2 regions of the Paenibacillus sp. YAE3 genome follow, and region 2 is predicted to be linked to the other one. Evidence: riboswitches for the same ligand, from Rfam matches in the RefSeq annotation. Region 2 holds a riboswitch; the other holds the start of a gene.
What was found. A riboswitch is a leader RNA that binds a small molecule or an ion and turns the genes downstream of it on or off. The one in region 2 is predicted to bind thiamine pyrophosphate.
Positions count from the first base shown of each region.

Region 1: it holds a riboswitch for thiamine pyrophosphate, as region 2 does, so the genes downstream of both, AC27KL_RS13550 (ECF transporter S component) here and tenI (thiazole tautomerase TenI) in region 2, are expected to answer to the same signal.

Region 1 covers NZ_BAAIYF010000006.1:168,385-172,666, forward strand. Annotated here, with positions in the region: gene AC27KL_RS13545 (ABC transporter ATP-binding protein) at 1-1,389, opposite strand, end outside; gene AC27KL_RS13550 (ECF transporter S component) at 1,382-1,990, opposite strand; TPP riboswitch at 2,096-2,207, opposite strand; gene asd (archaetidylserine decarboxylase) at 2,535-3,341, shown strand; gene AC27KL_RS13560 (SDR family oxidoreductase) at 3,338-4,204, opposite strand; gene AC27KL_RS13565 (phosphotransferase enzyme family protein) at 4,216-4,282, opposite strand, start outside.
Region 2 covers NZ_BAAIYF010000010.1:183,976-188,257, forward strand. Annotated here, with positions in the region: gene pulA (type I pullulanase) at 390-2,456, shown strand; TPP riboswitch at 2,590-2,694, shown strand; gene tenI (thiazole tautomerase TenI) at 2,807-3,439, shown strand; gene thiO (glycine oxidase ThiO) at 3,423-4,282, shown strand, end outside.

The DNA.
Region 1 (4,282 bases), on a different contig from region 2:
CATCTCCAGGCAGTAATCGAGGATCGCAAACGTATTCCGGGCATCCTGGCCGAAGGTCGGTTCATCCAGCAAAAGGACAGGCTGCTCGCCCGCGACGGCGGCCGCCATGCTGAGCCTCCGTTTTTGGCCGGTGGAAAGCTGGTACGGATGGCGGCGTTCCAGCCCTTCCAAATGAAAGAATCGCAGCAACCCTCGCGCTTTCGCTTCGGCCTCGGCCTTCCCCGCTTCTTTCCCTTTCGCGGAAAAGCCGACTTCCTCCAGCACCGATTCCGCGACGAACTGGAATTCCGGGTTTTGGAACACGTAACCGATCCGGTCCGAGGGCGGACGAACAGCCCGGCGCGCTCTCCGGGAGGCGCCCTCCGTTTCCGGCATGGCCTCCCCGCATAACCGGTATTCCCCGCGAAAGCGCAGGAGCGACATCAGGCTGAGCAAAAGCGAGCTTTTGCCGGCCCCGTTCGGACCGACGACCGCGATAAAATCACCGGGATCGACCCGCGCCTCGTCTGCCCGCACCACGGGCCGGCCGGCCCGGAATCCCGCAAACCGCCGCAGCGTCAGAAGCGGAGCGGATGCGTCCGGCTCCAGCGGCTTCGCCGCTCCGCCCCGCCTCAGGTCAAGCACCTTGAAAAAATCCTCCCATACGCCCGGATACCAGATGCCGTACTGCTGCAGCTCCCGCCGGAAGGCGCCGAAAACCCATGCGGGAGGGCCGTCGCCGAGAACGCTCCCGTCGGGAGCCAGCAGGACGATCCGGTCCATCCGGTCCGCAATCTCTTCGATCCGGTGCTCCACGACGATTAAAGTCCGCCCTTCCGCCGCTTTCCAGACGGACTCCCACATCTGTTTTCTCCCCTCGGGGTCCAGGAGGGCGGACGGTTCGTCCAGAAAAATGACCTCGGGCTCCAGCAGCAGCACGGAGGCCAGCGCCAGCCGCTGCTTCATGCCTTGGGACAGGCTGTCTACCGGAACATGCAGCAGATCCGGACGCAAACCGACCGCTTCAAGGGCCCGGCGCATTTCGGGCACCATCCGTTCCCGCGGAATTCCGCGGTTTTCCAATACGAACGCCAGCTCCTCGTCGACGTATGGCATGCAAAACTGCGTATCCGGATCCTGGAACACGTACCCTCTGGAATCCGGCGCCACGATGCCTTCCGCTTTGATCGGCACCTCGATCACTTGCGGAATCAGCCCGCCGAGCACCTGCAGCAGCGTCGATTTGCCGCAGCCGCTGGGCCCGAGCAGCAGCACTTTCTCGCCGCGGCGAACGGACAGGGACAAATCCTTGAACACGAAAGACGGCTCTCCCGGAAATTTAAGCCTGAGCTTGCTGACTCCCGCCACGGTCTCCGGCCCGAACGGTTCTAAATCAAGCGACTCAATCATGGTCAAGCGCTTCATAATCCTTTTGGGTCACGGGCCGCAGCAGCTGCGTCACGCCGGTAGCCTCCAGCGCCTTCGCCAGCGCAAACGCCAAATATCCCGCCAAAATCGCGGAGCTGATGATTCGGAGCACGTATTTGAACAGCATCATCCCGAGCGTATAGTCCGTCACGTAACCAAAATAAACATCGACCGCAAACGAACCGAGCGCAGCGGCCGCGCCCGCAAATGCCGCCGTCCCCATCTTGAAGCTGCGGTAGCGCAGCAAGGCAAAAACCAGTTCCGCCGCAAGGCCTTGCGCGACGCTGTAAAGCACCAGCTGAACGCCCCATTCGCTGCCGAACAAAATTTCCACATGGGCCGCCGCCACCTCCGCCAACAGGGCAACGCCGGGTTTGCGAATCAGCAGCATGGCGAGCGTCGGCGCCAAAAACCAGACCCCGTACACCAGCTCATCGGCCTGAAAAAACAGCGGCTTGAACAGATCGTACACCGAGCTCCAAAAATGATAGACGACGCCAAGCACAAGCGACAGCAAAATCGTGACCAGCAAATCGCTCAGCCGCAGCCCTTTCCTTTTTTCCGCCTGAAGCACGTGATTCATCCTACATCTTCCTCTCTTCTTCGGTGAGCGGGAATGCGCAAAAATAGGCATGAAAAAAACCGCCCTGGATACGCAAAGAGAGACGGTTAAATAAGCCCAATCCATGGGCTTCTATCGCGAATTCTCTACGCTGGCATTATCCAGATCAGATTCCCGGTCAGCAGCGGATACAGCTGCAATCTCAGCCTGATTCACTCAAGCTCCCGCATCCCAATATGTAACGGACCGCCCTTCGCCAAAAAAACGAAGCATGCGAAAGCGTCCGGTTCCTGGTTCCAAAATACACCAATTCCGTGCCGGTTGGCAACAGAAAAAATTTTTCCTCGGCAGCCCCTGCCCTACTTCCCTCCCCCTGCATGCGGCCGTCCGTCTTGCGTTAGACCTTATTGATTTAACCGCTATTCTATGTCAATATATTTCAGAGTGTTCCAAAAATAGTATGCTGCGCATTTCGGATCCGGCCGAAATTCGGTGAAACCATAAGGCGGCCGCGAACGTTAACTCTATAAATCGACTCGAAGCACCATCCGAAGGGAGAAATAGCATGGCAAAACGATTGTTAAGGCTGATGACGGAGCTCTCCTCAAGAAAGTGGCTGTCCGCATTGATGGGGCGTTTTTCCCACAGCAGGCTCAGCAGGGGCGTCATCCCTTATTTTATAAAAAGCTATCAGATTCCGGCCGACGAAGCCGAAAAGGAAATCCACGAATACCGGACGCTGAACGAGTTTTTTTCGCGCCGGCTGAAGCCGGGCATGCGCCCGGTCGAGGAAGGGCCGAACGTGCTGACAAGCCCGGTCGACGCCAAAATAACGGCCATGGGCGACATTAGCGCGGGGACGATATTAAACGTCAAAGGCCAGGATTATTCCGTGGCGGAGCTGCTGAACTTTTCCCCCCATTTGGAGCTGTACAAACACGGCTATTTTTTTGTGCTTTATTTAAGCCCGACCGACTACCACCGCATCCATTCCCCCATTACGGGGGTGCGTACGGAAAGCGAGCATATCAAGGGCCGGGCTTATCCGGTCAACGAATTCGGCATGACCCGGATGAAATCGGTGCTGTGCCGGAACGAGCGGCTGATCACCTACATCGCCGGGGAATACGGCGAGGTCGCCGTCGTGAAGGTCGGCGCCATGAACGTCAGCAGCATCCGTTACGACGACGAATCCGTGTCCCGCTGGAACAACGGCGACGACCTGGCCTATTTCGAATTCGGCTCGACCGTCGTGCTGCTGACGCAGGACGGAACGTTTACGCCAAGGGCCGGCCTGAAGCCCGGGGACCACGTCCGGATGGGCCAGCTTCTCGGAACGCTTCACCCTCCGGTCCCGCGGGACAAGGGCTAAGATCCGCTTTCGTCCCGGCCCAGTACGGAAGCGATCATCTTTTGCAGCAAACGCCCCGGCAGGATCGCTTTGGCCCGGAGCGTCAGCCGGGTGCTCCCCGGCAGCGCGTACCGGAACGCGGGCCGCTTCATGCATGCGATACGCGCAACGAGTTCGGCTACCTCCTTCGGGTCGCCTCCTTGTCGTGCGCTTTTTCGCGAAAACGCCAGCACCTTGTCCATCATGGCCCGGTAAGGCGAACCTTCGGGAGCGCTCATTTGCGCGAACCCCTTGTCCCAAATCGGGGTTCCGTAGGCCCCGGGCTCTACCAGGACCACATCGATGCCGAAGGGTTTGGCTTCGAGCGCAAGGCATTCGCTGAAACCCTCTATGGCGAATTTCGAGGAAGCGTACGGCGCATATCCCGGAAATCCGATGCGGCCGCTGATGCTGCTCATCTGGATGATCCGGCCTTTCCCCCGCTCCCGCATGATCGGCAGCACCGCCTGCGTCACCCGCACCATGCCGTGAAAGTTCGTATCCATCTGTTCCTGCCAAATCGCGGCAGGCACCTCCTCGACGAAACCTCCGTAGGCCGTTCCGGCATTGTTGACCAGCACGTCCAACCGGCCGTACTGCCGGCGTATGTATGCCGCCGCGTCCGTCACGCCGGCGGCGTCGGTAACGTCCAGCCGCACGGCAACGATTTTCCCCTGCACCCCGGCTTGCGCCGCCGCGTCCATCAGCTCTGCCTGCGCCTCCATCCTCCGGATGCCTGCGATGACGGCGAATCCCCGCCGGGCAAGCTCAACCGCCGTCAGCAAACCGAAGCCGCTTGAACCGCCCGTTACCAGGGCTACCGGCTCCCCTTGCATTGTTTTCATGTTATCCCACCTTATACGGGAATCGCTTCGAACAGAAACGGCTTCCCGTCCAAATAATGCCGAAGGAGCGCCAGCGAA
Region 2 (4,282 bases):
GAATCCGCGCTGAAGCGCCTGAATAAGCGGGAGGGCCGAAGTCCGCCTTAAAGGGCCTGCAGCAGCGACGCCCCGCCTAAATGGCGGCGCAGCTGCGCCGTTGCCGCCTTCCGCAAGCCCGCAACCACGTTCCGCCTATTTTGACGGCGGCACGCTTCAAATTGGGCTCTTTCGATGCATACAAACCTGTACATTTGGCAACAAAAGCACATAGGATAGGTTAGGCTTTTTGACGTTGGGATGATGCAAAATCCGGTTCCGGCCGCTCCCGGAAACAGTATGTAGCCGAACCAAACTTTGTCGCTGTCTATTTCGGACTGAAAGTCTGTTTTGGGGATTATGCAGCATCCTTGCGTGCATCGAATGTCATAGCTTACGGTGGTGTAATCATGAGGGAAATCACGGAGTATTACGGCGGACGGGATTTGGGCTGCACGTATAGCAAAACGGAAAGCGTTTTTAAGCTGTGGGCGCCCGGGGCCGCAAAAGTGACGCTCGCGCTTTATGAGGATGCGGGTTGTTATAACGCGGACGGCGAGGTCTTCGATCATGCGGGCGGACTCGAAGTCGGGATGAAAAAGTGGAAGGACGGCGTATGGTTTTTGCGATTTTCCGGCGATCTTGCCGGCCGCTATTATATGTACAAAATCGAGCACCCGGATGGAACCATCCGCTATGCCGCAGATCCGTATTCGAAAGCCGTCAGCGCCAACGGCGCCAGGTCGGCGATCGTGGACATGGAAGCCTGGAACCCGCCCGGCTGGGAAGCGGACCGCAGGCCGCCCATGGCAGGGTGCGAAGACGCCGTTTTGTATGAACTGCATGTGCGCGATTTTTCGGCCGACCCTGGCGCCGGTTTTCAACATAAAGGAAAATTTAAAGCGTTTACGGAAACGGGACTGCGCGATAAGGACGGCAATGCGATTGGCATCGACCATCTGGCGGAGCTTGGAGTCACGCATGTCCACCTGCTGCCGATATTCGATTTCCAAACGGTGAACGAACTGCAGGCGGACGATCCCGGCGCTTCCGGGCCGAAGTACAATTGGGGGTATGATCCGCAGCATTTTAACGTGCCGGAAGGCTCCTACGCGACCGATCCGACCGTGCCGGGTCTCCGGATCCGCGAATTCAAGGAAATGGTCATGGCGCTGCACGGCAAAGGGATCCGCGTAGTGATGGACGTCGTGTACAATCATACCTACAGCGTCGAGGACGGACCGTTCGAGGCGGTCGTGCCCGGGTACTTCTACCGCAGGGACGCCGAAGGCAGGCTGGCAAACGGTTCCGGCGTCGGCAACGAGCTGGCGACGGAGCGCCCGATGGTCCGGAAATTCATTCTCGATTCGGTTCGTTATTGGGCGGACGAATATCACATCGACGGATTCCGTTTGGACTTGATGGGACTAATCGATACCGATACCGTCAAGCTGATGGTCGAAGAGCTGCGCCGCGAGGCGGACCCGGCCATCATCGTCTACGGGGAGCCCTGGACGGGCGGGGAATCTCCGCTCGCGCGGCAAACGTTGAAAGGCAGCCAGAGGAATCTCGGCTTTGCCGTATTCAACGACCATTTCCGCGGCGCGATCAAAGGGGACAGCGACGGCGAAGGGAAAGGTTTCGCCACGGGCGGAACGGGCACGGAAGCGGCGGTCCTTGAAGGGGTCAGGGGATCGATTTGCGATTTCGCGGATGCTCCGCTCGAATCGGTCAATTACGTGACCGTTCACGACAATTTGAATTTATGGGATAAAGTGCTGGCGACGCAGGGGCTGCGGGACGAGGCCAAGTTTCCGGACATCCGAAACGGGGAACTCGTTCATGGAGGGAGCCTGCATGAGGCCGTGGAAAAATCCGAGCCGTACCGGAGCATAGACGGCGAGAACATCATGAAAAGCGAGACGGTAAAACGCGCCCTCCTGGCCAACGGCATCGTGCTGACCTCCCAAGGGATTCCGCTCATTCATGCCGGCGACGAGCTGCTCCGCACGAAATACGGGGATCATAACAGCTACCGCAGCGGCGATGCCGTCAATGCCATAAGATGGGAAAACAAGCGGAGGTTTAGGCCGGTTTTTGACTATTACCGGGGCCTGATCGAGCTTCGGAGAAGCCACCCCGCCTTTCGCTTGACCTCCCGGGAGCAGATTGACAATCATTTGGAAACGCTCCGCTGCGGGGACCAGGTGGTCGCTTTTATGCTGAAGGACTTTGCGGGCGGCGATGCTTGGAAAAACATCATCGTCGTCTATAACGCGAACAACCATGAGATTAAGCTGGACATTCCTTTTTCCAAAACCGGCTGGAAGGTCGCGGTAAACGAAGAGCGTGCCGGGAACGAGGCGCTTGATTGGATCCGGGACGAACAGGCGGTTGTTCCGGCTCTGTCCATGATGGTGTTGTTCGAGGATGCGGGCGGCATCAGCCAAGCCCATCGATTTCTGCTTACGCGTTGACTGCCGCCGCGTTTTTCCGGTTTTCGGTCCGGGGGCGCTTTGGCCGGATGCTTCGGATGCGCTGGCTGAAAAAACAGGATGGAAGAGATTGCCACATGCCGGAATTCATGTTATAGTAAATTTCAATTTCATAGCAAATCACTAGGGGTGCCTGACGGCTGAGACGGAAGTGCGATTTCCGGACCCTTTGAACCTGATCTGGAGCGATGCCAGCGGAGGGAAGTGGTAAGAACAACGTTTTATGCTTGCGCCTTATGCGTTTTTTTGGGGGCGCAAGGCTGTCGACGTGCGGAAAAGGCCACTTTCTTTCGGGAAAGCGGCCTTTATTTTTTTGCGGGAGTTGAGGTCCTGTGGCAGGGAGGGAACTGCATGTCGTTTCGACGGGAAGGCAGCCGCTGGATGAGCTGGCGAGAATTGCCGGCCTCATCCATCCATACGTGGATGCGTTTCATGTAAGGGAACGGGCCAAAACGGCGCGCGAGCTGCTGGAGGGAATCGGAATGCTGCTGGCTGCGGGGGTTCCCGCAAACCGCATCGTGCTGAACGATCGGGCCGACGTCGCGGCTGCCGCCGGGGTGCGGGGCGTGCAGCTCGGGCATCACAGCCTGGATGTATCCGATGTGAAGAAGTGGTTTCCGCAGTTGCGGATCGGCCGGTCGGTCCATTCGCTGCACGAGGCCGTGGAGGCCGAGGAGAAAGGGGCGGATTACGTGATTTTCGGGCATGTCTATGCGACGGCATCCAAGCCCGGTTCTCCGGCCCGCGGACCTGGGGAACTGAGGCTGCTCGCGAGCCGCGTCCGCATTCCCGTTATCGCCATCGGCGGGGTGAAGCCGGCGAACGTGGCGGAGATACTTGAAGCCGGCGCGGCGGGCGTGGCTGTCATGAGCGGGATTTTGGAAGCGGCAGACCCGGTCAGCGCTGCTGCCGCTTATTATCAATGTTTACATAACGGGAGGGAAAACCATGGTCCATCAAGCTGACGTTGCTGACGTCGTCGTGGTCGGAGGCGGCGTCATCGGCGGTTCCATCGCGTACCATCTGGCAAAGAAGGGCAGGCGCGTATTGATTCTGGAGCGGGAGACAATCGGCTCCGGCGCGTCGGGCGCGGCGGCCGGCATGCTCGGCGCCCAGTCGGAGACGCACCGGGCGGACGTGCTGTTCGACCTCGCACGGCAGAGCCGGGCGATGTTTCCCCGGCTGGCGGAGGAGCTGAGGGAGCTTACCGGCATCGACATCGGACTGGTGCAGAAAGGGCTTTTGAAGGTGGCGTTGACGCCCGACCAGGCCGCCGATTGCCGGCGGATGATCGCCTCTCAACGCCAAGCAGGGGAAACGGCGGCGTGGCTTACGCCTGCTGAAGCTAACGAGTTGGAGCCTAACCTGACGGGCCGCATCGAAGGCGCGATGCGGATTCCCGGGGACGGGCAGGTGTCGGCGCCCGAATTGACGGCCGCCTATGTCCGGGCAGCCGTCATGCTCGGCGCCGAAGCCAAGGAGAATTGCAGCGTTCGTTCGCTGCGGCTGGAACGGGGGCGGGTTACCGGCGTCGTCACGGATGAAGGGACGATAAGCTGCGGACAGGCGGTCATCGCTGCAGGCGTCCACGGCCAGCGGCTGCTGGCGCAAGCGGGAATCGAAACCGGCGTATACCCGGTGAAAGGCGAATGCTTTTCGGTCGTAACGGAGGTCCCTTTGGTAAGCCATACCATATTCACCGACGGCTGTTATTTGGTGCCGAAGCGGGGAGGGAGACTCCTCGTCGGAGCTTCCATGGTCGAGCGCAACGATGAGCTGACGGTGTCCGTCGAAGGTTTGATGGGGCT